One region of the Pelosinus sp. sgz500959 genome, then DNA from elsewhere that is predicted to be linked to it. Evidence: riboswitches for the same ligand, from Rfam matches in the RefSeq annotation. Region 1 holds a riboswitch; each other region holds the start of a gene.
What was found. A riboswitch is a leader RNA that binds a small molecule or an ion and turns the genes downstream of it on or off. The one in region 1 is predicted to bind cobalamin.

Region 1 (5,155 bases):
TCTAATTGTATGGATTATTTTGCTTAATAAATACTATCTCCAGCCTATGGCTGGAGTTTTTTATTTGGCGAAATTTTTAAGGTGACCTACATTAGCTATTTTATAAAAGTAAGCAATATTTTTTATAGCATAAAACTGACCATTGGAGATTTTTGATGCTCATTTAAAGAAAGAGATACGTAGAGGAGAATGAAAATATGAAACATAAATTACTTAGTAAAATGATTTGCACTGCTTTAGCTGCTGGTCTATTATTACCTAGTGTATGCGCAGAAGCAAGCGAAACCTTTAGTCTAGACCAAATAATTGTCACAGCTCTCAAGATTGAAAGTAAAGATTTGGAAACTCCTGCTTATGTAACTGTTTATACAGAAGAACAATTAAAAGGAACTGGAGCAGCGAATATACTAGAGGCTCTACGTTATACGGAAGGGATTATTTACCATTCTATGGGACCAGGGGGACAATCATGGGCTGGGATGACATCTAAAGCCGTGATGAGAGGTTCCGAAAAAGGAACCTTGGTATTAATAAATGGTGTAAAAATAAATATGGATGGCTACTATAATTTAGAAGACATACCAGTACAAAATGTTGAACGAGTGGAAATCGTTAAAGGTGCTGCTTCTGTTTTATATGGAGCAGATGCTTTTGGCGGAGTCATTAATGTAATTACCAAAAAAGATATTAAGAATAGTATAACCTATTCACAGGGGAATTTTGGACAGAAGAACCATAGTTTATCTTTGCAAGACGGAAAGTTTAATATAACGGCAGTAGAACAGAAAATTGGGCTTGTTAAGGGGCTCTCTGATACTGGATATGGTACTGGTGGTAGCGATAAAAATTCTTTCCAATGGTCTTATAAGGTGAGTGATCAGCTGACTTTTACCCATGAGCATGTAGAAAATGAATATTCTTTTGATAAATATTCAGGCACGACTTCCAATATAAATTGGAATGTGAAAACGCAATCATCTTTATATGATGATGTAAAAGATTATGCTCGTTTGCATTATGATGGTGATAAATGGGATATAAATGTTTACACTAATGTACAGGACCGAGAATATAACAAATATACTGGGCTAAATACTAGTAAAGTACATAGTAATAGTGAAAAGTATAAATTTTCTGAATATGGAATAGATGCTCAAACCAACTGGGAAACTTCTTTTGCTACTTTTTTAGGTGGTATTGGCTACTCCCGGGAAAATTATCGTAAAAAAGTGATGTTACCAATAGCTTCGGCAGTCAATTTTAATGAGTCTAGGGATGGATATTCTATGTTTTTGCAAGGTAGTAAAAAAGTAAGTGAAGACACAACGGTGATTTTAGGTGTTCGCCAAGAATATGTAAAAAATAATAGTGATACACTTTCTGCTTTCTGCCCACAATTGCAGGTTTTAAAAAAGCTTGAAGAAAATAAAACCTGGTATATCAATGCAGGAAAATCTTTTAAAATGCCTGGATTTAATCAATTATATGATACTGCTGGCACTATTTCTGGGGCAAATGCAGATCTTAAACCGGAAGAAGGATGGAACTATGAAACCGGTTTAAAATGGGAAGGAAAAGATAGTTCGATCAAAGTTGCCGTGTTTAACATGGATTATGATGCTATTAAATATGTAAATCATGGTACCAATGCTGATCCATATTACATACCAGAAAATATACCTTTTCGTAATACGGGTATTGAAATGAGTTATCAAAAACAGCTTAACAAAGCTTTTAGTTATGTAGTAGGAGCTAGTTATGGGAATCCGGAAATTTATAGTGGGAATCAGTGGATTTCACAATATGGTAGAGTGCAATTTAACACGTCATTGAAATATCAATATGATCGTTGGACAAGCAATCTAACTGCGAGCTATTTAGGAGATCGGGCATATACGGACAAACCTCAATTACCGGTGAATCTGACAGTAGCTTACGCAATGGATCAGAATAAAACCATTAATCTATCCATTGATAATTTACTGGATCGTCGTGATATTAATACTCATAGTACGACACCATATTACGCATTGCCACGTTCTTATCGTCTAGGTTATACACAACAATTCTAGTATTCTTGTCCTAAGATACTTTCTAGAGTTTATTCGGGAAGCTGGTTGAAATTCAGTGTGATTTCACCACTGAATTTCAACCAGTACATGTTGTACTGGGAGTTTTATATCTCAAAGGGGCGAAGGTGTTTTTGTTACTACTAAAACATATAAGGTTGCCTCACATCATCTCAAAAAAAGTCTTGACAACGTTTTCAATTTACTATAAAGTGAAAAATATCACAAATAAATATCAAATGATGTAGGTGCCCTTCGGGGCTTAATAGGGAAGCTGGTAAAAGCCAGCACGGTCCCGCCACTGTAATGAGGAGTGAACCCATAGTATGCCACTGAGAGGAAAGTCTTGGGAAGGTGTGGGCGAGCAATGATCCAGAGTCAGATTTATTTATTGTGCTTATTTCATCTTGACGTATTTTTACGTTGGGATTTTATTTGCTATAAATCATTACAGAATCTCCATAACTTTCTTAAGTATGGAGATTTTTTACTTTAGGAGAGATATAATATGTTAACTACTACCTATAAGGAAAATATAAGACGTAGTCATCTACTTTATGGGGGACTACAGCATTATTCACAGCAAGAGTGTGATGATCCAATGTCCCGATCTTTAGTATGGAATGGTATTTTTCACCCTCTGGCAAACCAAGTATTTACAAATACTAAAAGATATCATCATCAATTTTGTCAAAGGAAAAGGCTGACAGTCGGTATTATCTTTTCTCGCGATGAGTGGGTGAAGGGAGATACAGGGAATTACAGTATGTTAATTGACGAAATAGAGAAAATAGATTTAAATGTCATTGGAATTTTTAGTCATTGGTTCGGTAATAATGATAAAAATATACCTAGTATTAATGAAACTGTCGAAAAATATTTTTATGACCACGGTATACCAATTATTGATGTGCTCATCAATTGTTTTGAATTTTCTTTAACAAAACGACGTCCCGTTGATAAAACTTTTTTAAATCAATTAGGTGTACCTGTACTAGAAGGATATAACATATCTCACGGGGGAGGTACTCCTTCTAGCGGACAGTTTGTGAATGAAACAAGTCAAGAGGATTCGATACCAGATCTTATAAAACAGATGGCAAGACGAGCTAAGAAGTGGGCATTTTTGCATAGTGAGGCAACAATGAAAAATACAGAGAGATTGATATAATGAAGAAGATTCAGTAAAAATAAAAAGGTTATCATAATAATTGACAAATCTCAATAGATACTATAGAGTAATTAGTGTGATAAATCACTAAAATTTAATAATAATGATATAGGTGCCCTTCGGGGCTTAATAGGGAAGCTGGTAAAAGCCAGCACGGTCCCGCCACTGTAATGAGGAGTGAACCCATAGTATGCCACTGAGATGAAATTCTTGGGAAGGTTTGGGGGAGCGATGATCCAGAGTCAGGAGAACTGCCTATATAACAATCACCGTTTGACCTGCGAGAGATGGGGAGGAGATTTGTACGATAGCTTCATAGTTTTGTTGTACTTATTTCGTCCCGGCATAATTTGTGCCGGGATTTTTGCATCTCAAATTTTAATTAGGAGGTGTATAAGATGAAAAAAGCCATTGTAGTTGTTGGTACTAATACAAATGATTATGACATCTTAAAGGCTGGTATGGAAAGTATAGAAGATAAAATTAAGGGTAAATTTCCTGATTATGAAGTACGCCGAGCTATCTCATCGCCAATTGTCATTGGAAAAATAGCTCCGAAAAATGATCTGCAACTCGATACTACCCAACAGGTTCTTAGAAGGTTACAAAGAGAAGGATATCAAGAAGTTATTTTTATTTCACTAAAAGAATCCTATTTATCAACTCCTGAATACCATTATGATGATCCTAGTGATAAGTTAAATGCTTACATAATATAAAAGCACAAAAATGAATTATAATTGGAGGAAAATATAATGTCAAATTTCACAATTGTTCCATTTACGCCTTTAACAGAACGTATTGCTGTAGAATTACCAGAGTTATCATCAGGTTTGCATCAATTAAAATTGATGATTGGTGAACAGGATTTCAATAAATATATCAATTCACTGATTAGTTTAAAAAGAAGCGGAGATCTGTTACTCCTTATCACAGGTAAGGCAATGTATTATTCCATCATCGAAAAAAAATTTTTACCAATGCTAAAAGAAAGTTTTAAGGTCGCTAAGGTACGAGTTATTAATCAAGGGATCGAATGATAGCAAAGAATACTGGATAGGGTAGCCTTAAAATAAAATTGCTCGATCTTTAGGGACAAGCGATTAAAAAAGGATTTATGATAATGATACAACTTGTTAATATATCTAATTATACATGTGATAATGAACTGATTCATAATAACGCAGAATGTCTACAGACTTTTTTAAATCATCATCATATCGATGGATTAGAAATGATGTTTTGTGCGCCATGGGATCGATTTGTTCATAAAAAAGAATGGGTACAAGGAGTCCATCTACGCTTTTGGCCTACTTGGCTTGATTTTTGGCGTGGTGATAATCAAGAGTTACTCAAACAGTTTGGCAGTAATGAAGGGATTATCGCCTGCTATGGAGGATTAACACGTAGTGATTGGCTTAACATTTATAGAGAAAATATTCGAACTGCAGTAAAGGCCAGTGCGAAATATATGGTTTTTCATGTTTGTCATGCCAGAGTACCAGAATTTTTTAGTGGGAATTTTAGTTCTTCTGACAGTGAAGTCATCGAAGCTACCATTGAACTCGTTAATGAACTAGCAGATGAGATCCCAACAGATATAGCACTATTATTTGAAAATTTATGGTGGCCGGGACTTACTCTCAAAAATCCTACATTGGCTGCTAGATTATTGAACGGTGTGAAGCACCCTAATGTAGGAATCATGTTGGATACAGGACATCTAATGAATACCAATCAAGAGTTAAAAACGGAATCTGAGGGTATTGATTATATTCTTACTGTATTACATGATTTAGGCGAATATCGTTCCTATGTGCGAGGTATTCATTTACACAAATCTCTTTCAGGAGAGTATGCAAAAGAGAGCCAGCTCCGAAAGACAGAAAAATTTAGTATAACTGAAATTATGAAT
Region 2 (12,825 bases), on a different contig from region 1:
GCGTCGCCAGTGGCAATTTTTCTTTTTCCATCGGTACCGTTGATGATTGTAAACGGCTTAAGTCTAATAAATCTGTAATTAAACGTTCTAATCGTAGAATTTCATCTCCCATGAGACTGTGATATTTTTTGACTAATTCCGAATCATTTACAGTACCATCCATTAATGCTTCATTATATCCACGAATAATCGTCATAGGTGTCCGAAACTCATGAGATACATTGGCTACAAACTCACGACGAAGTTTTTCAATTTGATTAAGTTCTTCAATATAACTGGCTAAATCTTGAGCTAACGAATTGAGAGCAACTCCCAAATTTCCTACTTCATCACGACTTTCAACGGTAACAGAGGTACTATAGTCACCTTTGGCCATCGCAGCAGCCGTTTCTTGCATTGCCTTAAGCGGGCGAACAATACTACGTGTGAGCCGACTGACAACTAGTAGAGCTAGAAGGAAAGCTACTAATCCTGCGATCCCAATGGAATAATAAATATTATATAAAAAAGAATTAATTTCCGTCACTGGTCTATTGAGCAGTACTGCACCTTCTACACTGCCATCAGCAGCGATAATCGGTACGGCAACTACTAACATTTTTTCCTCATAAAAAGGGTGATCAAATATTTTGGTCCAAACTTTACCTTCAAAAACAGGATCAAGTTCATTCCGTATAAATCCCGCCCCCATCCCTTTGCTAGGGCGATTCACTTTAGAGATTTGTACACCTTGCCCTTTTTGGGCTGTAGACATGGCAATCACCTGTCGTGATTGATTTAATATCCAGACTCGTGATTCAACAAATCCATCTATGCTATTTAAAAAACTAGGCAATTCTTCAAGACTGCCATGTTCTTGTTGAAAAGAACTCACCGCCTGAGCCAATTCGGAGCCTTTTTCAATGAGTTCTTCTTGCTTACTTGCTACCGTCTCTTCCTTAATGATAAGAGATACACCAAAGGATACGCCAACTAGCATGACTACAATCACCAACATAAAACTATACAATAATTTTAACTGCAATGAATATTTCATTGTTGAACCACAAAACGATAACCGACGCCCCACACGGTTTGAATATCCCAAGGAGTATTTTCTTTTGATCCTAGTTTTTGCCTTAGACGTTTAATATGAGTATCAACAGTACGTGTCTCACCAAAATATGTATAACCCCATACTTTTTCAAGGAGTATTTCCCGGGAAAAGGTCCTTCCTGGGTGAGATGTAAGACACCATAGTAATTCCATCTCTTTACCTGTAAGGGATACTTGTTTGCCAAAAGTAGTGATCGTATGTTCCGTAATATTAATTTCTAATTGTGGGAATTCAATTGTATCAGCCTTAACATAGTCCATATCAGGAACACGTCTTAATACAGCATTAACCCGAGCTACAATTTCTCGAGGGTTAAAAGGTTTTGCAACATAATCATCGGCCCCGAGCTCAAGCCCCATAATACGATCCTCATCTTCAGTGCGCGCAGTTAGCATAATAATGGGTATGCGAGAAAATTTCCGTATTTCACGACAGACTTCGATACCATCAAGTATAGGCATCATAATATCTAGAATCACTAAATTAGGCTTCTTCTCTACGACTTTGCGAATGGCTTCCACACCATCAGCAGCCTCTTCAACTGCAAATCCTTCTTTTTTAAAATAAAGGTTCAGCAGCTCACGAATTTGAGCGTCATCATCTACAATGAGTAAAGTCTGTCCAACCATTATTGTCTCACCTTCTTTATAAATTATGTATATATAGCACTATAATATAAATCATATTATAGTGCTATATATATGATTTATCAAACCTTATCATTACGATCAAGATGTTAATAATACCCATATGAAAAAATAACTTTTCACCAACCTCAAATTGCTATGACAATAATATTGAAGTAACTCGCAATAAAATACAAAGGGTATTCTTATATTGAAAGGGAATGTTTGAAAAAAACCGATATTTTGTTTGTTGGAAGGTGAGAATCATGATTATTACTCGTATCATCCATGCTCCACGTCCAAGTACTGTTGCTTTATTACTGCGTCGAACGGCAAAAGAGTCAAAGAAACTAGTAGAAGATACTCATTTTGCTGCGATCGGTCTACTTCAAACTGATCTTCCTAGTTTATTTTATTATACTGATATTGGCCAGAAGGCTGGAAATGTGATTGCTATTGAAATTGTTGGCAATTGTCCTCAACATGTGAATACTATGGCTTTTTTCGGTAGTAATGAAGCGGTAAATGCTACGATGTCAGCCATTACTGCCGCTGATAAGCAAAAATAAAAAACCAACAATATGCAATCCTAAAACTAAATAAAGGACTGTGTTGAAAAAAATTCAACACAGTCCTTTATCTTTTATACATTCATCGTATCTTTTAAATGCTGCACATAAATATCTTGAATCTTAGAATTTTCTCCTAAACCACCAAGATAGACATCAACTTCAAATCCAGCTTTGAGCAACTGCGATTTAGCAGAGTCTTCTTCATCACTCGCCATATCATTTGTAACATGATCGCCAGCGACTAGCATAAATGGCATAAGAGTGACTTTTTTTATATTGTGTTTTTTTAATTTTGGGATCACATTCTCTAGAGTAGGGTAACCTTCTACCGTATAGACAAATACATGATCCAAACCTGCATCTTCGATTTTCATCTGCAAGGCAGCATAAGCTGCATTCCCAGGATGTAATCCTCCATGGCCCATAAAGACAACAGCTTCTTGATTTTGAACCTTTGGTAATTGTTCTTTAATCGCCTGAATCGCAATTAAATAATCATCTGCTTTTCCTTCTTGCCCTGTGTAATAAAGAAGCGGGCGACCAATCACAATCTTATGGAATACATTAGCATGAGCAGAATGTACAACTATTTTTTTCACCTTATCATACTCTGCACCAACAACCACATGTAGAGGTTGAATATAAATTTCTTGATAACCTTCGTCTTGCAGCCGTTGTAATGCTTCTTTTTCATTCTCAATTTGCAGACCGTCACGCGCTGCTAATCGTTTGATCACAATGCGTGATGTGAAAGCGCGGCGTACTTCATAATCAGGAAATGTTGCTTTTATTTTCTTCTCAATGCTTTCAATACTTGACTCCAGTCCACGTTGATAGGTTGTACCAAAACTAACAACTAAGATTGCTTTCTTCACAATATATAACTCCCCTTATTATATTCCATAACTAAACCACTCTAAGCTTTACATCTTCTACAAACGAGAGTTAAAAGCGGCCAAAGCCTGGTAGATAAGTATAAATAAGATTCAGATAGAGTGTTAACTCCATCTGAATCAAGTCTTGTGTGTCTTTCAGTATTGATACTTCCTTTTAAAATCCAGAATGGAATCGTCAGAACGTCAGTCGTTTATCTGTATGAAATGAATCAATACGTCTAATCAATCACTGGAATAACAGGTGCATCTTTGCTTCGTTCATTTTTATTGTATTTTCCATCGATCACATCTTTTACATGTTGTACATAAATATCTTGAATAGCTGCATTTTCACCAAGCCCGTGAAGATAGGTATCTACTTTGAATCCTGCTGCAATAAGCTGGGATTTGAATGAATCTTTCTCATCACCGGCCATATCGTTATTAGCATGATCACCTGCTACAACCATAAAAGGCATTAATGTTACTTTTTTAAATTTCTTTTCTTTTAGTGTTTCCTTAAGGTTTTCAATCGTTGGATACCCTTCAACGGTAAAAATAAATACATTATTTAGTTTACCATCTTGTAACTTTAGTTGCAATGCACCATACGCAGCATTGGATGGATTAACACCACCATGACCCATAAATGCAACAGCCTCACCTTTGCCTAATTTCGGCAATTGAGTTTTCAATGCTTCAATAGCAATCGCATAATCATCTGGCTTTCCTTCTTGTCCTACAAAATAAAGAATAGGACGGCCGAGAGAGATCTTAGAAAAACTTTTATTTTGTACATAGGTATCTACAATACGACTCACTTTTTCGTATTCATCACCAGCTTCCATGTGTAATGGTTGCACAATGACTTCTGTATACCCTTCTTTTTTCAATTTTTCTAATGCTTGTTTTTCCGTATCCATGTGTATGCCATCACGATCTGCTAATTTCTTTATAATAATGCGCGATGTAAAAGCTTGACGGACTTCATAGTCAGGAAAAGCTTGTTTAATTTTTTGTTCTACCGCATCAATTGTAACTTTCCGTGTATCGCCATAAGTTGTACCAAAACTGACCACCAAAATAGCTTTTTTACCCTCAGAAACAGCAGCAGCACTTACTTTTTGCGTCATTGTCATTCCGCCAATCATAGTTGCCGATAAAAATAAAATTCCTAATATCCACATGATTTTTTTCATCAAGATACACCTAACCTTTCAAATTTAAAAAATAAAATTTAGATTACTGACTACTGAATTGTCACTCATTCACCTCACTTATAATAACACTAAGTTTTCAACTAAACTACCGCAACTTTTTATGAAGGATCATTCCTTCATTTTATGACAGAGCATGTCGTGTTTAAAACGGTAAGATACCTACACCACACTGCACCTGACTGAAAAAGGAAGTTCCGTATCCACGGAACCAACTGTCTAACCCACGACAGCCATCGCAATAAATTGAATAATGAAAGTTTGATCTATATGCCAAGCTATGACGCACCCAAATACGAAATAGCCACATACCATAAAAAAAGTAATCTCCCGACCACAAGCCGGGAGATTACATTAAGAACATCCTAGTTATATATAAATCCCGGCGCAAAATACGCCGGGATATAAGTACAATACAACCTTGAATGGCACTTAATCCCCTCCCCATCGCTCGTGGGTAAAACGGTGATTGATAAATAGGCAGTTCTCCTGACTCTGGATCATTGCTAGCCCAAACCTTCCCAAAACTTACGTCTCAGTGGTATACCTTGGGTTTGCTCCTCATTACAGTGGCGGGACCGCGCCGGCATTACACCGGTCTTCCCTATTAAGCCCCGAAGGGCACCTATTTCAAAAATATTTAATTATGAAGTTATTCATTACAATACAAATACTAACATCAATAACTATACTCTACTTTTTATTAAATTACAATAGTCAGATAGTTAAATAATTAAATTTTCCCTAAAATCCATCATCACCATTTTGCGATCAAGTGCAATGATCTTATCGTTCTACATTATTATAAACATCCCATTCTGTGAGCATAGAGAGTTCTTCCATTCCTCGTTTAGCTGCACTGAGCAGTTCTTCTTTATCATGGGGTAAAGTACCTGCTAGCGCAATATGATTGGAAATATGATTACTGCGGAATAAACAATGAGAGGTAAGGGGTAAGTCAAGCTCACGAATGAGTTCATACAATTCACCCATACTTTCTGCAGGTGATAAAATTTCAAATTTCCCTTGTTCATATTCTTCCCGCAGTTCACTCCCACGATACATCATCAAGGTTAGAGCGCTTAACATATTGGGCTTTATCGCATTAATTGCCATCGCGGTATAGTGTGCATGTCCTTTTGAACCTGCTTTTCCTCCTAGACCTACAATCACCATAATGGATAGTTTCATGCCTGAGGCAACGACTCGCTGTCCTGCAGCAATAGACTCCTGCGCATTGACGCCTTTACAGATATGACTTAAAACTTCATCGTCACCTGATTCCATACCATAATACACTAAAGTTAGCCCAGCTTCATATAACTGCTGTAATTCCTGAGGTGTTTTACGTAAAATATCTTTTGGCCCAGCATAACAAGATACTCTGCGCAATTTAGGAAAAGTTTCTTTTAACATAGCAAGAATTTTTAATAAGGTATCCGTTGGTAAGACTAAAGCATTTCCATCAGCTAAAAATATCCGACGAATATACTCCTTATAACTAATCGCTGCATTGACTTGCGCCATGATCTCATCCATGGTACGTACACGAAAATTGACAGATCGATACATATTACAATAAGTACAACGATTATGAGAGCACCCTATGGTCACTCGCAAAATAAAACTATTTGCCTCACTCGGTGGACGAAATACCGGTCCCTCAGCAGTATCAAAATACATAATTATCACCCATTTCACTTTTCTCTTACAAAAAGATCGGTACTCGATCTCCTAGAACAATTTCATCTTCATGTACAACTGAATCATAAGCAAGTAGCTTAACACCCTTGGCAGCTGCTAGTGTTAATGCTTGAGCAAATTCTGGATCCCTTACCACATTAGGCCTAAAATAATGGACATCTTTCATTTGAATTAAAAAAAAGATCGTGCCCCCATATCCAGCCTCTACAGCTTTGATCATTTCATAAATATGTTTAGTGCCACGCGAGGTAGGGGCATCAGGAAACATCACGATTCCCTCTTCTTCAAGAGTTACACCTTTGACTTCAATAAAATTCTGCTGATGATCTGATTCAAAGTAAATATCAAATCGAGAGTTTCCATAAGTCACTTCTTTTTTCATCGCCCTGACTACGCTTATCTCTGGAATGCCTCCTGCCTGCATGGCTTCAAATACAACATGATTAGGCACCTGAGAATCCATATTAATCAATCGTTCACCTTTATACACTGCAATTAAAGAAAAGGCTGTTTTCCGCTCTGGAGTTCTTGCGGGTTCCAGAATGACGACAGCCCCAGCGATCAGTAATTCTTTGCATCTACCCGTGTTTTTTACATGAACAATGTGCTCCTTATGATTAATCAATACATGAGCAATAAAACGATTGACACGTTTTATAAAAATTCCCTGTACGATATTTGTATACTTCATTCAATAACCCCTATCGTTCTAATGAGATGTAAATAAATCAAGATATTGACCATATCCTTCTTTGACTAAGTCTTCTTTCGGAATGAAACGCAACGCCGCTGAATTGATGCAATAACGCAGCTTCGTCGATGTCGGCCCATCATTAAAAACATGACCTAAATGGGAATCTGCTTCTTTACTGCGTACTTCAATTCTGTGCATAAAATGACTATCATCAGGTTTTTCGATCAGAACTTCTGGTGATAAAGGTTTAATAAAGCTTGGCCAGCCACAGCTAGACTGATATTTATCCATTGAACTAAATAAAGGTTCACCAGATACAATATCAACGTAAATCCCGGCATGATTATGATTCCAATATTCATTATCAAAGGACGGCTCAGTTCCTTGATTTTGCGTCACTTCATATTGTAGCTTTGTAAGACGTTTTTTTAACTCTTCTTTATCTTCCCAAGATTTTTTACGATCCATTAAAGAACACCCCTTTACATTTTTATTCAGTGACCAAGTCTTCTTTATTCAATCAAGTCTTCATAACAACTCAAGTAATATTTTCATTATAATAGTAATTACAAATACTGCAACTAAAATTCTTCTTCGTAAAATATTTTACTTATAGCACCAAATTCTTCGCCACCAAATATTATATAAAAATAGTATATTTCTTATTCTATAAATACGTCCCGCGAAGGGAGCATCTCAATGAATAATGAGGATAAGCTGACATTATCTGCAGTTGATTTAGCTATGTTGGAACAACTCCACACTGATGTTGTCGATGACTTTTTGCACCCTGATAACTTATTTGCCAATGTTGTCGGGCTCGGGATCGGAGTAAAATGGAAAAACAATCAACCTACTGGTAGACCAGCACTCATGGCGCTAGTCACTCAGAAAGTAGCCTCCCATAAATTATCTAAGGTCAATTTATTGCCATCGTCACTCTATGGCATCGATATGGATGTTATTCCTGTCGGAAGATTAATGGCTAAGACTAGTAGTTCACAATTTAGCGCTGGGTCCTCTAACCTCACTGAACGTATTCGCCCAGCACAAGGCGGTTATAGCATTGGTCATGTTAGGATTACAGCTGGAACCATGGGTACATGTGTTTATGACCTACTTCCTAAAAACATAGGCATTCCGAAAAAATATTATATCTTAAGTAATAACCACGTCCTTGCGGAAGAAAACAATGCTTACCCTGGTGACCCAATTATTCAGCCAGGCCGCGTCGATGGTGGTTCCTCTCCCTTTGATACCATTGCCACCTTGAGCCGCTTTATTCCCATTGACTTTGAACCATTTATCCCTCGTTACCTGCACAATAATGTTGTCGATGCTGCAATAGCCCAAGGGCAGCTACACAACCTGAATAGAGCCATCTATTGGATGGGCCATCTTCGTGGCTGGCTACCAAAATCAAAAGTAAACGTCGGTCTATTGGTGCAAAAAACAGGTCGTACCACTGGCTTTACCCGAGGTAGAATCGTAGCAACGAATGCTACTGTTGATGTATCCTACGAAGGAGGAAAAGTAGCCCGCTTTAAAGATCAAATTGTCAATACAGCGATGACAGCTGGTGGTGATTCTGGTTCCCTGCTCATTACCCTCATCAATCATCTTCCCTTTGCAATTGGTCTTCATTTTGCCAGCTCTCCTTTCATGAGCATTGCCAATCAGATTGAAAATGTACGTTCACTACTCAAAGTAGAAATTGCTGAAAATAGCAGTGATCGATAATAAAAAAAGCTTTCACAAATTTTGCGAAAGCTTTTTTTATTATAAATCCATCTTATTTTTTATTTTTAGTAGCAATATCAAACCATACAGCAATGACTAATATGCAACCTTTCACAATATACTGCCAAAAAGTTTCAATGTTTAGCATACTCATACCATTATCTAAACTGGACATAACCAATGCTCCGACAATTGCACCGCCTACACTACCTACACCCCCTGCTAAACTAGCACCACCAATTACACAAGCAGCAATGGCATCCATTTCAGCATTTTGCCCAGCTGCAACGGATGCAGCATTCAAACGAGAAGTCAGCAGTATTCCAGCAATCGCAACTAACAATCCATGCATGGCAAACAACGTTAATGTCATTTTCGGAACGTTAATACCACATAACTTAGCGGCTTCTCCATTACCACCAATGGCATAAACTCGACGCCCAAACACTGTTCTCGTCAATATATAGGAAAATATAACGGCTAAAATAGCAAGTATGAGAACGGGAACGGGCAATCCCTGATAAGAATTAAGAACTAAGACAAATAGACCAATCAATACGGCAGCAAAAATAATCTTTACCACTTCCACCGGCATCGGCGTAATGGATAAACCATATTGGGTACGTAAATTTCTACCATTTAGAGAGTTATAAACAATTGCACCGATAGCAAGTATGCCTAGGGCTATACCAATTCCATCAATTAGATAGGCATTACCTAAAAATTTAATTTCGGGTCCAAGAGAAGCGACAGTAGTTCCTTTCGTCATCCCTACGAGTATTCCTCTGAAAACTAACAAGCCACCTAATGTCACAATGAAAGCAGGTATTTTTTTATAAGCAACTAACCAACCATTGAATAAACCAATCCCCAATCCTGCTAGGAGTGTGATCCCCATCGCTACAACACCATCAAATTTAAACCAAACATTCAAAATCGCTACGATACCACCGAGGAGCCCCATTAACGATCCTGCTGAAAGATCAATGTGTCCAGTAATGATAATAAAAACCATCCCGATGGAAAGAATACCAGTGATCGACATCTGTCTAAATAAATTGGACAAATTTCTTGATGTGAGAAAGTCTCCATTGGTCGCTACGCTAAAAATGATCCAGATCGATACTAGCGCCAGTATCATGGTGTATGTTTTTACATCAAAGTTAAAAAGTGCTTTAAATAAATTCTTTTTATTACTAGCAACTGGCACATCTTTTTTTTCTATCATAGTTGTCACTTAGCAGCCCCCCCTACAGCACAATGCATGATTTCTTCTTGACCAATGTTCTTGTTAATAAATTCGCCATTGATTCGGCCCTCATTCATTACGATAATCCGATCAGCCATACCGAGTATTTCTGATAAATCAGAGGATATCATGATAATGCCGATCCCTTCATCTGCTAACTGGTTAATCAAATTATAGATCTCATATTTGGCACCAACATCAATACCACGTGTCGGTTCATCTAAGATCAATACCTTTAATTTGCGTAACAAAAATTTTGCTAGCACAACTTTTTGTTGGTTACCACCACTCAAATTCTTAATGAAGGCATCCAAACCTGGTGCTTTTATTTTTAACTTTGCCATGTATTGATTAGCATCTGTCAGTTCTTTACAATCGTCTATGCCATCTAATCGCAAACGATAGTTGTCGATATTTGCCAATGTCATATTCTGCATCACAGACATTGATTCTATGATTCCATGGCGTTTACGATCTTCAGGAACCATGGCAATGCCTTGCTGCAGCGCATCATTGGGATGATGAATTGCTATTTTCTCACCATTTAAATACACTTCTCCACTACGTTTTCCCGAGTGAAAACCATAAATAGCCGAAACTAGTTCTGTACGTCCTGCCCCAACTAAACCTGAAAATCCTAATACTTCTCCACGTTTTAATGAAAAACTCACATTATGAATGATCTCTTTATCTGGTGCATTGACATCATACACTGTATAATTTTTGACTGAAAAAATCTCTTGATCGGTTACATGGACTTCTTTGGGATATAAATCAGCGATTTCCCGCCCGACCATCATCCTTACAATATCATCTTTAGTTAGATTCTTGATTGATTCTGATCCAATTGATTGACCATCTCTGATCGTAGTCACCGTATCTGCCAATCGGAATACCTCATCGAGTTTATGAGATATGTAAATACAAGTAACACCCTTTGCCTTCAGCTCAGCTAATATATTCATCAGAATTTCGACTTCACCTTCAGAAAGAGAGGCTGTCGGTTCATCGAGGATGAGCATTTGAGCATTTTTCGATAAGGCTTTCGCAATTTCAATTAATTGTTGCTGTCCGGTTCCCAGATGTTTGACAAGGGTATAGGGGCTAACATCTAACTTCATTTCTTTTAGAAGTTCTTGAGTTTTCGCCAACATCGCTGGTATATTAACAAACCCCTTTGAATGTAGCTCATTGCCGATAAAAACATTTTCATATACAGGCAGTTCTTTAAATAACGCCAATTCTTGGTGAATAATTGCAATACCTGCTTGTTCAGCATCAGAAATATTTCGGATCATCAAATTCTTTTGGTTGAAAACAATTTCGCCTTCATAAGTCCCATTGGGATATACACCACTTAATACTTTCATCAATGTGGACTTACCGGCACCGTTTTCACCACATAGAGCATGAATTTCTCCTTTTTTCACCTTAAATGAAACATTATTTAGGGCTTTTACTCCAGAAAATTCCTTGACAATCCCCTTCATTTCTAAAATAAATTCGTCCATTTTTATCCCCCATGTTCAAATTTAGCAGGTAAGAGAGGATGAGTCTCTCACCTGCTCTTTGAATTATCCCTTAGGCCATTTATCCTTTGGAACATTTTTGTATACTTCTTCTAATTTATTGAAACCATCTTTTATCACTGTTTCTACCATATTTTTTGCATCAACAGCAACAGGTGTCAAAAGAACGGATGGAACATCAATTTTACCATTGTTCACTACACCATCAGATTTAGGAGTTTCACCTTTTGCCAATTTAACAGCAACATCAGCCGCTGCCGTTGCCAAAAGTTTGATAGGTTTATACACTGTCATGGTTTGCAGACCTTCCACAATTCTTTGGCAAGCAGCCAGTTCAGCATCTTGACCAGAAATTGGCACCTTGCCAGCCATACCTTGCGCTGTTAATGCCTGAATTGCACCACCAGCAGTACTATCATTGGATGTAACAACAGCATCTATTTTGTTATTATTGGCAGTCAAGCCATTTTCCATAATTTTAAGTGCTTCTTCAGGTAACCAGTCTTTTGCCCATTGATCACCAATGACTTTAATATCACCTTTATCAATCAGTGGTTTTAGCACCTTCATTTGTCCTGAACGGAACATTTTTGCATTATTATCTGTAGGTGATCCTCCCATTAAGAAGTAATTTCCTTTAGGAGCCAGTTTAACAATGGATTCTGCTTGCATTTCACCAACTTTAATATTATCGAAAGAAATGTAGTAATCTACATCGGATTTTGTGATCAAGCGGTCATATGACAAAACTTTAATGCCAGCTTTATGAGCTTGCTCAATGATTGGTGCCATGGCTTCACCATTATGAGGTATGACAACCAAAACATTTACGCCTTGGGCAATTAGATTTTCACATTGTGAGAACTGAGTTTGGTCATCTCCGTTCGCTGATTGTACAACAACTTCAGCACCCAGTTCTTTTGCTTTCCCTACAAATAAATCCCGATCATGCTGCCATCTTTCGAGCCTTAAATCATCCATACTCAAACCAATTTTAATGGTTTTACCTTTTTGTGCAGTCCCCTCTTTCGCTGCTGTCGGTTCTTGTTTTGTACATCCAGCCATCATGAACAGTGAAACAATTAAAACGGACACCATAGCAAGCATTTTTACACTTTTCTTTTTAAACACAATGCTTTTCCCCCAATATTTTAATATTCCGACCACCCTGAGGTACTCAATTTAGTCTTTATATCCACTCCTTTCTTTTTTAAAATTGCCATTAAAATTCTAAAAGATATTGATTTAGAATGGCTTTTATATTTTCTTGTCTACCAGATTTATTATTGATTGGTTTATTTTGCAGCGCATAAGCTTCAAGTGTACGGAAGTTAGCTTTTCCTGAGATAATCTCTAAACCAATCCCTTCTTTAAAGCTACCATAACGGTCATCAATAATTTTTTCAAAAACTTGATCTTCAATGAGTTTGCTAGCAACTTTCAAACCTTTGGCAAAGCTATCCATACCAGCGATATGAGCTAAGAACAAATCTTCAGGCTCAAAAGATCCTCTTCTAGGTTTA
Region 3 (12,825 bases), on a different contig from region 1:
ACTAGATCTCGCACGGTTAAATCTTTCGGAGCCTCTGGTGATTGGGGTAAAACCGCCATTTTTCGGGCAATGACTTTATTACTCAGCTCAGTCAAATTTTGTCCATCTAAATAAACATTACCTTGATCTGGTTTTAAGTTGCGTGATAAGACTTTCAGTAGTGTACTTTTACCTGAACCATTCGGACCTAAGATGGAAATAATCTGTCCTTTTTCAACTTCTAAGGTTAAGTTTTCTAGAACGCTTTTCCCATCAAACCCCACGGCTATATTTTGTGTGTTCATGATTGTCATTTATGCATCCCTCCTTAAGAGATACAAGAAAAAAGGTGCGCCGACAAAAGCCATAATAATACCGACTGGAATCTCAAGAGGGGAGAATGCCACCCTTGCTAAGGTATCACTTAAAGTAACAACAGCCACGCCTAAAATAGCAGAAGCAGGTAATAAATAACGATAATCAGAACCTACTAACAATCGTGCCGCATGGGGTACAATCAAACCGACAAACCCAAGAAGTCCAACGACACTGACAGCACTTGCTGCCAATAAAGCTGCCACTGCTGTTAAGGCAATCCTTGACACTTCTACATTAAGGCCAAGACCGCGAGCAATGTCATCCCCTAAATTTAAAATATTAAGTCGCCTAGCACCAAGTAGTGCCAAAATCCCGCCCACGATAGTGTAGGGCAAGATAATATCAATATGAGGCCAACTACGCGCCGATAAGCCCCCTACCATCCACATGAGAGCGCCATGGACGCGATCACTATAAAAAACCATCAGAGCCGAAATACCTGAGTTTAAAAATGCCGAAACGGCTACCCCGGCTAAAATAATACGGACTGGACGAATGCCGCCTTTCCAGGCAAGTATATAAATAAAAATCGCCGCCGCCATAGCACCTACAAAAGCAATCGGAGTCACTAAATACTCTTGATGAGGAAATAGTATCAGAATCGTTACCCCCGCCAAACCTGCTCCTGATGAAATACCAATAATATGAGGATCAGCTAAAGGATTTTTCATCACTCCTTGGAGTATAGCTCCTGCAAGGGCCAGATTAATACCAACAAGAGCACCAACTAAGGTTCTTGGAAGACGAATATTCCAAATAACTTGTCGATTTGCTCCTGACTGGTCAGAAATAATGGCAGATACAATATCTTGTAAACTAATCGCCAAAGCCCCTTTGGTTAAACTCAAGATAATACCGCCAACTGCTAATAAGGTAAATATGAGTAACATAAAAATTCGCCAAATCCCTCGGTCACGCAATCCAGCATATGAAAAAAAATTTCTATTTGACATTGCCATAAACCTCTGGATAGATCACTTTCGCCATATATTCTACGGATTCATGAAAACGAATGCCAGGATTTAATTGAAAAAGTTCAGATGGCAGAAAAAATATCTGGTCATTTTTTACGGCACGCAATCCTGCCCACGCAGGATTACTTGCAATATCACTTTTCATTCTTTTTTCAATATCCGTCATATTACCCATGGTCACAACCAAAATTGCATCTGCATCTCCCTCAACTAATTTCTCTAAGCTATAAGGAGCGATATCTGGATCGCTTTCAAGCGGCTTACTGCCAGATGCGATATTTTTAATTTTTAACATTTTTGCTATATTACCTGCAATGCTATTATCAAGCTCTACTGTGACATTTTTAGCCGTAGCATGCAAAATAACAACTTTTTTACTTTGGGCAGGTAACTTTGCAATTACTTTATTAATCTCTACTTGCATGTTATCAATTAGATGTTGCGCCTCGGACTGTGTGCCTACAATATCACCAAATAATTTTATCTTAGCTATGATATCATCAAAGGTTTTCATCTTCAGCATCACGACAGGAATTTTACTACTTTCTAAAATAGGAATTATTTTTTCATGAATCCCCTGAAAACCAATGACTAAGTCAGGCTGTAAGGCTAAGACTTGTTCATTGTTCACATTGTAGATAAATCCGATTTCAGATGCATTCTGCGACGCTGGGAAAACAGCAGGACTCTTAGAACTAGGTCTCCCAACAGCTTGACCACCAACCCCATATAACACATCTAAAAACGATGTTGACAACACCACAATGCGCTGTGGTTTTTGTGGCAGCGCTACAGTTCGCCCTGCATCATCAGTTATACGTAAATATTCAGTGCTCGTCTGAGTGATTGCTTTTTCTTTGGCCTGAGAACTGCACCCAGAAAAAATCAAACTGATCATACTAATGATAAAAGCTAAATAAATTAGTTTACGTTTCACAAAAACACCCCTTCCAGATGTAAAAATAAAGAAAACTTGGCTTGCGCCAAGCCTCATTTCGTAAGAAATGCCGGATAAAAATATCCGGCAAAAATTCATCTATTTATTCCGGCAAATAAATGGTCTATTAACCAAGTTTGCGTTTTTTTGCTAAAATTGTTGTTAGATAATTAACTTGCGTTCCATCAACTTCATCTAAGTTATAACTAATTTGCTCGTCAGGTAATCCACATTTACTAATCATGACTGCATTATCACCATAACCATGTTGATTCAATTTTTCTACCACTTGCGTGAAATTTTTGTAGACTTTCATTAAAACAACATTGTCCGATAAAGCCAAGATTTTATCCATATCTTCATCTTCCATCGTTGCTGGAATAATGCTAAGTACATCGGTTCCTTCTGCTAAAGGCTGGCCTAATTGGCTGCCAATGGCACAAAAAGCTGGCACGCCAGGTACTGTTTCAATTCCAAAACCAGACTCTTTTAATAAACGATAAATATACATATAAGTGCTATAAAACATAGGATCACCCAAGGTCAAAAATACAACTTTCTTCCCAGCTTGCAGTTCTGCAAGAATGGCTACTTTATTATTTGCCCATGCTTCTGTTAAGGTATTAGCATCATTAACCATAGGGAAAACAAGTTTTAAAATTTCAACATTTTCTTTTAAATAAGGACGAGCAATCGATAGAGCTGTACTATCTTCTTTTTTCTCAGTCTTAGGAGCAATAATTACATCGGCTGCTTGTATCACCTTTACTGCTTTTAAAGTAAGTAATTCTGGATCTCCTGGTCCTACACCAACACCATAAAAAATTCCTGACATAATATCCTCCTTAAAATCTGTGTATTCATTGAAAATTAACGTAAAAAAACATCTTCCGTTAATACTAACCGGAAGATGTGGATGTCTACAATTATAACAGTACTTTAACCATGAACATGTCAACACACAACTGCGCTTTGACACAACATACAGTACAACTGTACGAACCCCCTCCCCATCTCTCGCAGGTCATAACGGTGATTGTCATATAGGCAGTTCTCCTGACTCTGGATCGTAGCTTATCCATACCTTCCCAAGATACTTTATCCCAGTGGCATATACATGGATTTGCTCCCCATTACAGTGGCGGGACCGCGCCGGATTTTAACCGACTTCCCTATTAAGCCCCCAAGGGCACCTACACCATCAATATGTAATTTTCAGAGTTCTCTATTTACAACTCTATAACAAATATTTTAACTTGTCAACCACAAATCATTCTTCTCTCGATCCTAGAGCAGATGAGTAAAGATAATTCTAACAATCTCAAGTAAAACTTATTTCTGTCCGTTATAGATTGAGTTTTTTTATAATCTTCCTAATCATTTCAACTCGGTTGAATGGTGTAATAAAATAAAATCCATGTACATGATCTTTCATTTTATTAGCAAGATCTACGGCAATTTCAATTCCTAGAAGTTCGGCTTCTTCTTTTGCCATATTCTTATCAAATTGGTTTAAAATATGTTCTGGTATTCGAATTCCTGCCACCTCATTATTCAAGAAATGAGCATTGCGATAACTAACCAGCGGCATGATTCCTCCCAAAATTTTAGCTTTCCCATCCTGTTTGAGTTGTGGTAATAAGTGAATGACATTCTCATCAAATATAGGTTGGGTCAAGAAAAACTTAGCCCCTCTATCCACTTTCTTACCCATTCTCGTTACCTCAACTTCAGGGTGAAGTCCGTTTAAGTTCAATGCCCCACCAATATGAATCGGTTGTCCAGCAAATACTTCTTGATTCATTGTAGCAATCAGTTCGATCAATTTAAATGAATTAAGATTGAAAACACTCTTTATATCATTTTTATCTGCCATGGCAACAGGATCACCCGTTACGGCTAATATATTGCGGATATTCTCAGCATAACCCGCAAGTAGAGAGGATTTTAACGCATTTAAATTTTTATCTCGACAACATACATGAGGAATTACCTCAATTCCGACCTCTCTTTTAATTTTTGCAGCAATCATGATTGAATCGACCCGAGCTCTGCCCATGGGTGAATCAGCAATCGTAATCACGTCCACACCTGACTCTTTGCAAACTCGCGCATTATCTAACATCAATTCAACATCTGCATGAAATGGTGGATCTAATTCTACAGCGATGACAAACTGATCCTGTTTTACTTTTTCAGCAAAACCATCTAACTGATTCACTCCAAAAATGACTTTTTCTTTTGTTACAATTTGTTCTTTGGGCACATATCGATCTGAACCAGTATGAATTAATTCTGCCATTTTTTCAATGTGAATAGGAGTCGTACCACAACATCCACCTAAAATTTTTACGCCTAATTCACCAATTTCCTTCATCTTTTCAGCAAAATAATCCGGATTTTGAATATATACTGTTCTTTCATGTATAATTTCTGGATATCCTGCATTGGGGGCTACGGCGACAATATCCTCACCCATATTTATTTTTTGCAAGGAATTATAAAGATGGGTGGGACCCACACCACAATTAAATCCATAAGCATCAATATTTTTCGTTTTTTTCACTTCAGCTACAATGTGCTCATTACTGATCCCTTTACGAGTAAATCCTTCTGGAGTCGTTGCAAATTGAGTCAAGATAAATAGATTGGGATCTTTCGCCTTGATGTATTTACTAATTTCTCCAAGATTGACTACATCGCTAAAAGTTTCAAAAATAAATATTTTGATGCCCTGCTCCAAAAAAACATCGACGATAAATTGATAATCAGCCATAATCTTTTCTTGATCAATGTGGATATGATCAGCCATTTCTGGTATCGGTCCTATACTTGCTGCCACGAATATATTTTTATTGGCAGTCACTTCATGTGCAATATCAATTCCAGCAATAATGAGTTCCTTTAATTTCGCTTTTGAAACATCTAAGGCAAGAGGATTTGCCGAAAAAGTATTCGTTTTGATTAATTTTGCACCTGCCGCCATATACTCTTTATGAATTTGTTTAATGATTTTTGGATTATTAACATTTGCATATTCTGGTAATTCATCGTAATTACCAGTTAGTTGAGCATAATAGGTACCCATGGCACCATCTGTAATCAAAATATTGTCCTGCAAATACTCTCTTATATTGATCATGCTTATCCACCTTCTTAAAAAAAGATAACGTTAAAGGCAAAGCAATGATGCTTTGCCTTTAATACAATTATATCATGTAACATCCACATCTTATAGTCTCTGCCAAAATTACAAAATTGCCTCTACTTTTTCTTTCTATCGGTTCACCTGCAAAGCTGCTTTTTGCATCTTAATCTTCTCTGACCATTCTTCTATAGAAGAATACATGAATTCATGCACTAAAAATTCAGGTTTAATCTCATGAATCAGTCTTTGCACTTCACTTGTGGAAAAAGGCTGGTGTTGATCGATGTTTAAAACATGATTCATAATTTCACCCATATCATATTTTTCTACCTGTTTGCACAAACTTTCTCGCCGATACTCTCCTGACAGGGATTTATGTAAATGAACGCCTCTCACATAACGGCGATAATCTCCCAAGGAATGTAATACACTCAAAATGTAGTCAACGCCTTCACCCTCTGTTTTTAGTTCTGGATTGGTGTTCATTAGGTGCCCGACATCAAGCATGATCCCAACATTAGAATGTTTCACATGATCAAGCAATCGTGAGACTAGAGCAGGATTTTTAAGCGTCAGTCCAGGCCACCATAAATTTTCAAACAGTAATGCTACATTCGGCGGTATTTCATCTACCAGTTCATTGACCAATTCAATTGTTGCTTCTATAACCTCACTGTCTGAAGCACTAAATTGCCAACTGAACAATTCTTGAATACGAGCATGGCTTACATGAAAGACCAAATAGTGAGCCCCCGTCTTAACTGCAGTTCGGATATTAGCACGATATGCCTTAAGCCAAGCTTCACGTGTTAATCCCCCATAACAAGCTACTATATTTTCTTCACTGCCAAACTCTTCTAATAATACACGCTTATTACCTCGCCAAAAATCCAGCCAAGCAGGCCAAAATCGCAGGTGTACTCCTTTTAGCATTTCTCTCGGATATAATCTTTCATCCCACTCATCATAAAACATGAGCTCTAATCCATCAATCTGATGCTCTTCTAGAAATTTCTTTAATACAATAGGGTCATTATTAATTAAATCAATATCAGATGTATAACTCGATATATTAATAAGTTGTAACATAATTAAAAATCCTTCTTTTGAATTACTGAGCCATATAAGCCACAACTATTGTATCACAAAATGGAAGGCGCACAAATTCCTTCTACGCATATAATATAATAATTCAACTTTCTTTTATGTTAGCCGCGGCTAACCATGTTGCTGGATAGTACTACACATAATATGAGGGGTGATCATTTTGAAAGAAGATCAAATTGTATCCAATCTACCTATACATTTACCATCAATCCCTGGGGAAGAAATAAAATCAAAAGCCAAAGGGCTCTTCAAATACCTTGGACCAGCTTTCGTTGTCAGTGTTGCTTATATGGACCCGGGCAACTTTGGTACGAATATCAGTGGAGGTTCACGGTTTGGCTACAATCTTTTATGGGTCATTCTTTGGAGCAATCTGATGGCAATTTTTGTGCAAATTATTTCGGCAAAAATTGGTATTGCTACTGGGATGGGATTGCCGGCTCATTGTGGGAAAGTTTTCTCTCGCCCTACCAATTGGTTTTTATGGTCAATCGCTACAGTAGCGGCTATGGCAACGGATCTTGCAGAATTTCTCGGAGGAGTGCTAGGCTTTTACCTGCTCTTTAATATCCCTTTAGTGTGGGCAGCTTTGCTCACTGGAACCATTACTTATTTTATCTGTCACATGCAAAAATATGGGCAAAAAATTGTTGAGCGAATCATCACTAGTATGGTTGCAGTCATTAGCATTGCCTATGTGTGGGAAATGTTTATCGCTATGCCTGAATGGGGGCAGGTCGCCTACCACGTAGCTGTTCCCCTGCTAACTCCTGATAGTGTATTGGTGGCAGTGGGAATGCTCGGTGCCACTGTAATGCCTCATGTGATTTATTTGCATTCTCACCTCGTACAAAATCGTCGTACAAGTGACGAAAAAGATTGTATCCATCACTTAAAGATGGCTAAAATGGATGTATTCTTCGCCATGAATATGGCTTTTATTGTCAATGCTGCTATGGTAATCGTCTCTGCCGCCGTATTTAATGGCAATGGCCTCAACATCGACAGTATTGAGGCTGCGTACATGACATTAGAACCTTTAATGGGAAATATGGCTGCGGGGGTTTTTGGTTTAGCCCTCCTAGCTGCTGGTCTATCCTCTGCAACCGTTGGCACAATGGCAGGCGAAGTCATTTTAAACGGATTTGTAGGTTTTGATATTCCCATTAGCCTAAGACGAATGATTACAATGCTGCCTGGTATCGCAATTCTATTGGCAGGCATTAATCCAATGAGTGCTTTAATCACAAGCCAAGTTGTGTTAAGCTTTGCCTTACCTGCAGCCGTTATTCCTCTCATGTTAATCAGCAATCATGCCACTATCATGGGACGCTTTAAAAATAGTATGCTGACTAATATGGTCGGCTGGCTTATTGTCAGCATGATCCTCGCAATGAACGCAATTTTGCTCTATCTCATCTTGAGCGGGCAAGCTTAATGGAGTCGATCATGATGAAAAAGCATCATGATCGGCCTTATTATTTTTATTATTGTTTTTCTGATTCACATATGCAAGAAAAGCTTGATAACATTCAGGCTTTTCTTGCATGAATGTCACTACTAATTGAATGGAATAAATAGTGTCTCGTGAAAGATAATGCTCCATCGCTTCAACTTCAGCATTAATATCACAAGTAGCACAAATTAGAGTTAGAAATTCTTGTAAAATCTTATTTCTTTCAACCAAAAATCCCCCCATTTTTCTACCAACCTCAGTCAATTCAATCATACCGTAAGGCTGATAGTGAATATATTCTCCAGCTTTCAATTTCCATAAAGCTTTACTAACAGAAGGCAAGGATACATTTAATTTCTGGCTGATATCAGTAACACGAACAATGTCATTGGATAAAGAAAATCGGTAGATTTCTTCAAGATAATCTTCTAAACTGGGAGAAAGCATAAATACCACCTCCAAAAAACGCTTTTATACACAGCTTCTGAAAAAATAATAATTCTATATATTGTCAGAAAACTCTACATCGTTTAAAATGAACTTACTATCTCTTTTAGCAAGAGGCATGCTTAATCTAATACGATGAAAGATGGTGACTTATGCATAAAATAACTAAGATCGAAATCATTACGCGACCTGCCAAACTGGACGAATTGAAAGAAGCATTAAATGAAATTGGCGTTACTGGCATGACGGTTAGCCAAGTTTATGGTTGTGGTTTAACAAAAGGTCATACAGAAATATATCGGGGAAAAGAATATACAATTAACCTATTACCAAAGATTAAAGTTGAAACTGTCGTTTGTGAAGTACCTGTTGAACGTGTCCTAGCAGCTGCAAAGAAAGTACTCCGGACAGGCGAAGTTGGCGATGGAAAGATTTTCATATACCCCCTAGAAAATGCTGTTCGAATCCGTACTGGTGAAGAAGGCGATATCGCAATCATGGATCCCAAATAAGGAAAAAAAAAGAATATACCTTTTTATTTATTCCATGCTATAATGTAAAAATATATGGCAATGAAGCCAAGTTTATTAAGTTAGCCCCTGAAAAGGATGCTGATTTTTTAGGCTTGGTTTTTTTTGTGTGTAATAAAAAACGGAGGTATATTAAATGGAAATAACGACCAATTCTTTAGCTATCGGATTAGATACGGTATGGGTTTTACTTTGCGCTGCACTAGTCTTTTTTATGGAGGCTGGTTTTGCAGCACTAGAAGCTGGTTTTGTCCATAGCCGCAATTCATTAAATATTATAATGAAAGTACTAATGGACTGCACCATTGGTATGATTGGATATTTCCTCTGTGGTTTTGCACTTATGTATGGTGCCGACAAAATTGGTTTATTCGGTTCCTCTGGATTTTTTTTAGAAGGAGATTTTACCCACCTTGGGCTTAAAATACCAATCTACGCTTTCTGGCTATTTCAAGCAGCCTTTGCTATTGCAATGGCTACAATTGTCTCAGGTGCAGTTGCAGAACGTATGAAATTTTCACCTTATTTAGTTTTTTCACTCTTAGCAACAGTTGTCATCTATCCATTAGCTGGACATTGGGTTTGGACTACAGATGGTTGGTTAAATAAAATGGGCATGCTAGATTTTGCTGGTTCAGCAGTCGTACATTCTCTGGGTGGTTGGGCGGCACTCGCCGCTGTTATCGTACTTGGTCCTCGTGCTGGCAAGTTCAATAAAAATGGTTCTATGAATGTTCTGCCCGGTCATAATCTACCTTTGGCTGCCTTAGGTGCTTTTATTCTCTGGTTTGGTTGGTTCGGTTTTAATCCTGGTAGCACCTTATCTGGAATTGATCTGAATATCGCTCGGATCGCTATTAATACCAACCTTGCAGCTGCTGCAGGGGGAACAGCCGCCACTTTATTCACTCTCTTTCGTTATGGAAAAGCTGACCCTAGTATGGGGATCAACGGTACCCTAGGCGGTCTAGTGGCAATTACCGCTGGTTGTGCTTACGTCACTCCCATCAGTTCTTTACTCATTGGCACAATCGCTGGTATACTCATTGTGATTGCCGTACCCTTCTTTGATATGCTCAAGGCCGATGATCCTGTTGGCGCCATTGCAGTACACGGTGTCTGTGGCAGCTTCGGAACCATTGCTGTCGGTATTTTTGCTGAAAAAGGCGGTTTACTCTACGGTGGCGGTCTCGATTTATTGATGATACAAACCCTTGGTGTTCTTACTATATCTCTCTGGGGATTTAGCACCACCTATGCCTTATTTACTCTGTTAAAGAAAACCGTTGGCATTCGAGTCACAGTTGACGAAGAGCTAGAAGGTTTAGACTTGGCTGAACATGGTATGGCATCCTATAATGAAATGGAATACAATCCATTTGCAACCATTCAAAATTTATCAACTATAAAAGATTCAACAATGAATCTCAAATAACTCTTTTTTGTAAATTTTTTCAAAAAGACTGATGACATTTGTTGTCAGTCTTTTTCATTTCAGTCAATTAAATCTTATGTAAGTGAAAAATAAAAATACTTATATTTTAAAAAATAAAAAAAAAAATCCTTTTAAAATAAAAAAATGATATAATGACGATTATTAGATATTATTCGACATTTTTATTAAGATTAATTGAGATTAATATAAAGGAGTTTCTATTTTGAAACAGATCATCTTAACTGAAGCCAGGCCAGGTATGATTTTGGCACGTAGTATCTTAAATAGTAAAGGGCAAGTATTATTAGTTGCAGGAGTTACCTTAACAATCGAATTTATTCGCAAGTTGCAACTATTAAACTTAGAAACTCTTTTTATTCAAGATGCGCATTATGCAGATATTACAATTCCCGAATATATTTCATTAGAAACACAGCAACGAGCATTATCAATATTAACAACTACGATGGAACGTGTAAACAAAGATGGGACTTTTGCATTTGATCCTGTCGCAAGCGTCGCCTCAGATATTGTGGAAGAATTAGTGACTCAAGCTGACGTAACCATTCACTTAACAGGCATTGCAATTTATGATGATTGTACGCTGGCTCATTCTTTAAATTGTTCAATTTACACAGCATTACTTGCCCGTTGTTGTGGTTTTTCAATTCCTCAAATCAAAATTATTACGTGTGGAGCACTACTCCATGATATGGGGAAAATAGAAATTGAAAAAACAGTCCTCAATAAACCTGGTCGCTTATCAGATGAAGAATTTACGATTATGAAACAACATCCTGCCCTAGGTTTTAATATATTAACCAAAAAGCGTTTGGAAATTTCTAGTTTGGTTGCTCATATGGCTTGGCAACATCATGAGAAAATTGATGGTACAGGTTATCCACGCGGTTTACATGGAGAAGAAATCCTCAGCTATGCTCGCTTACTCTCAATTACTGATGTATATGAAGCCATTACTGCAAATCGTCCTTATCGCAAAGCCATGAGGCCTGAAGATGCATATAATATTATCGAGTCTGGTTTAGGAACAGCCTTTGACCGAGAGTTCGGAGAAATATTTTTATCAAAAATAGCGTTATATACACCTGGATCGGAAGTCTTATTGAATACAGGAGAACGAGCAATCGTTGTTTATGTTCCTGCCACTTCTCCTCAACGTCCAGTGGTGCGACTTATTGCTCATCCTGATGGAACCCCTTATACCCCACCACGAGACATCAGCCTTGCAGAAAACCCTGAGATTTTAATTTTGCTTACATGTTAAGAAAGAACCTAATCCGTTTAAAGGGATTAGGTTCTTTTTCTCATTTGCTCACTATTTATTTTTTGTTGCGGCCGCAAGTGGCAGTTCACATGTTTCAAAATCTAAAGTGGCAAAATAGTCAGCAAGTGTTTCGGCACGACGAATCATTGATACACTGCCATCTGCTTTCAAAAGCAATTCTGATGAGCGTAATTTTCCGTTATAATTAAAGCCCATTGCATGACCATGAGCTCCTGCATCATGAATCACAACAATATCACCAATATCAATTTTAGGTAAGCTGCGATCAATGGCAAATTTATCATTATTTTCGCACAGAGAACCCGTTACATCATAGACATGATCAAGAGGATACTCTTCTTTTCCCATTACTGTAATATGATGATAGGAACCATATAAAGCTGGGCGCATTAAATTAGCCATGCAAGCATCGAGTCCGATATAATTTTTGTAAATTTCTTTTTTATGCAATGCAGTAGACACGAGATAGCCATAAGGCCCTGTAATCATGCGACCACATTCCATTGTAATATTTAAAGGATGAAGTCCATTGGCTACAATTTTTTCTTCGTAAGCTTTACGAATACCTTGACCGACAAAATCTAGATCTACGGCTTGTTGTTCTGGGCGATAAGGTACACCAATGCCACCACCAAGATCAATCATTTCAATACGAATGCCTAGTTTTTGATAGATTTCTAAAACTAAATCAAACATCATGACTGCCGTACCAATGAAACTGTCGCCACTTAATTCATTGGACATTACCATGGTATGCAAAGCAAAACGTTTTACCCCTTTATCTTGCATGATTTTATAAGCAGATAAAATTTGTTCTCTGGTTAAACCATATTTTGCCTCTTCTGGGTAACCAATAATGTCATTGCCGCCTTGTAAAAGGGAGCCGGGATTATAGCGGAAGGAAATAATTTCTGGTATCCCCACATGTTTTTCCAAATAATCAATATGAGTAATATCATCAAGATTGATAATGGCTCCAATATCTTTTGCCGCTTGATATTCTTCAGCTGGAGTATCATTTGAAGAAAATATAATATTTTCTCCGACAATCCCAGCCTGTTGCGATAGGATAAGTTCAGCTAAAGAACTACAATCAGCACCAATACCTTCTTCTTTTAATATTTTTAG

Region 2: it holds a riboswitch for cobalamin, as region 1 does, so the genes downstream of both, ACAN52_RS19880 (sirohydrochlorin cobaltochelatase) here and ACAN52_RS04220 (cobaltochelatase subunit CobN) in region 1, are expected to answer to the same signal.
Region 3: it holds a riboswitch for cobalamin, as region 1 does, so the genes downstream of both, cobI (precorrin-2 C(20)-methyltransferase) here and ACAN52_RS04220 (cobaltochelatase subunit CobN) in region 1, are expected to answer to the same signal.

The regions. Positions count from the first base shown of each region.
Region 1 is NZ_JBGJZL010000002.1:322,106-327,260, reverse strand. Features, by position in the region: gene ACAN52_RS04225 (TonB-dependent receptor plug domain-containing protein) at 198-2,072, shown strand; cobalamin riboswitch at 2,299-2,476, shown strand; gene ACAN52_RS04220 (cobaltochelatase subunit CobN) at 2,578-3,240, shown strand; cobalamin riboswitch at 3,334-3,514, shown strand; gene ACAN52_RS04215 (sirohydrochlorin cobaltochelatase) at 3,639-3,959, shown strand; gene ACAN52_RS04210 (hypothetical protein) at 3,996-4,280, shown strand; gene ACAN52_RS04205 (sugar phosphate isomerase/epimerase family protein) at 4,364-5,155, shown strand, end outside.
Region 2 is NZ_JBGJZL010000018.1:43,045-55,869, forward strand. Features, by position in the region: gene ACAN52_RS19860 (sensor histidine kinase) at 1-1,036, opposite strand, end outside; gene ACAN52_RS19865 (response regulator) at 1,033-1,725, opposite strand; gene ACAN52_RS19870 (hypothetical protein) at 1,989-2,291, shown strand; gene ACAN52_RS19875 (sirohydrochlorin cobaltochelatase) at 2,366-3,172, opposite strand; gene ACAN52_RS19880 (sirohydrochlorin cobaltochelatase) at 3,409-4,368, opposite strand; cobalamin riboswitch at 4,848-5,030, opposite strand; gene ACAN52_RS19885 (radical SAM protein) at 5,173-6,069, opposite strand; gene sfsA (DNA/RNA nuclease SfsA) at 6,095-6,781, opposite strand; partial or broken gene msrB (peptide-methionine (R)-S-oxide reductase MsrB) at 6,800-7,243, opposite strand; gene ACAN52_RS19900 (hypothetical protein) at 7,484-8,524, shown strand; gene ACAN52_RS19905 (sugar ABC transporter permease) at 8,577-9,752, opposite strand; gene ACAN52_RS19910 (xylose ABC transporter ATP-binding protein) at 9,758-11,284, opposite strand; gene xylF (D-xylose ABC transporter substrate-binding protein) at 11,348-12,433, opposite strand; gene xylA (xylose isomerase) at 12,525-12,825, opposite strand, start outside.
Region 3 is NZ_JBGJZL010000006.1:179,016-191,840, forward strand. Features, by position in the region: gene ACAN52_RS11430 (ABC transporter ATP-binding protein) at 1-293, opposite strand, end outside; gene ACAN52_RS11435 (FecCD family ABC transporter permease) at 294-1,310, opposite strand; gene ACAN52_RS11440 (ABC transporter substrate-binding protein) at 1,300-2,268, opposite strand; gene cobI (precorrin-2 C(20)-methyltransferase) at 2,396-3,103, opposite strand; cobalamin riboswitch at 3,297-3,480, opposite strand; gene ACAN52_RS11450 (bifunctional homocysteine S-methyltransferase/methylenetetrahydrofolate reductase) at 3,614-5,410, opposite strand; gene ACAN52_RS11455 (sugar phosphate isomerase/epimerase family protein) at 5,546-6,505, opposite strand; gene ACAN52_RS11460 (Nramp family divalent metal transporter) at 6,684-7,961, shown strand; gene ACAN52_RS11465 (metal-dependent transcriptional regulator) at 7,971-8,426, opposite strand; gene ACAN52_RS11470 (P-II family nitrogen regulator) at 8,579-8,938, shown strand; gene ACAN52_RS11475 (ammonium transporter) at 9,093-10,391, shown strand; gene ACAN52_RS11480 (HD-GYP domain-containing protein) at 10,615-11,676, shown strand; gene ACAN52_RS11485 (diaminopimelate decarboxylase family protein) at 11,728-12,825, opposite strand, start outside.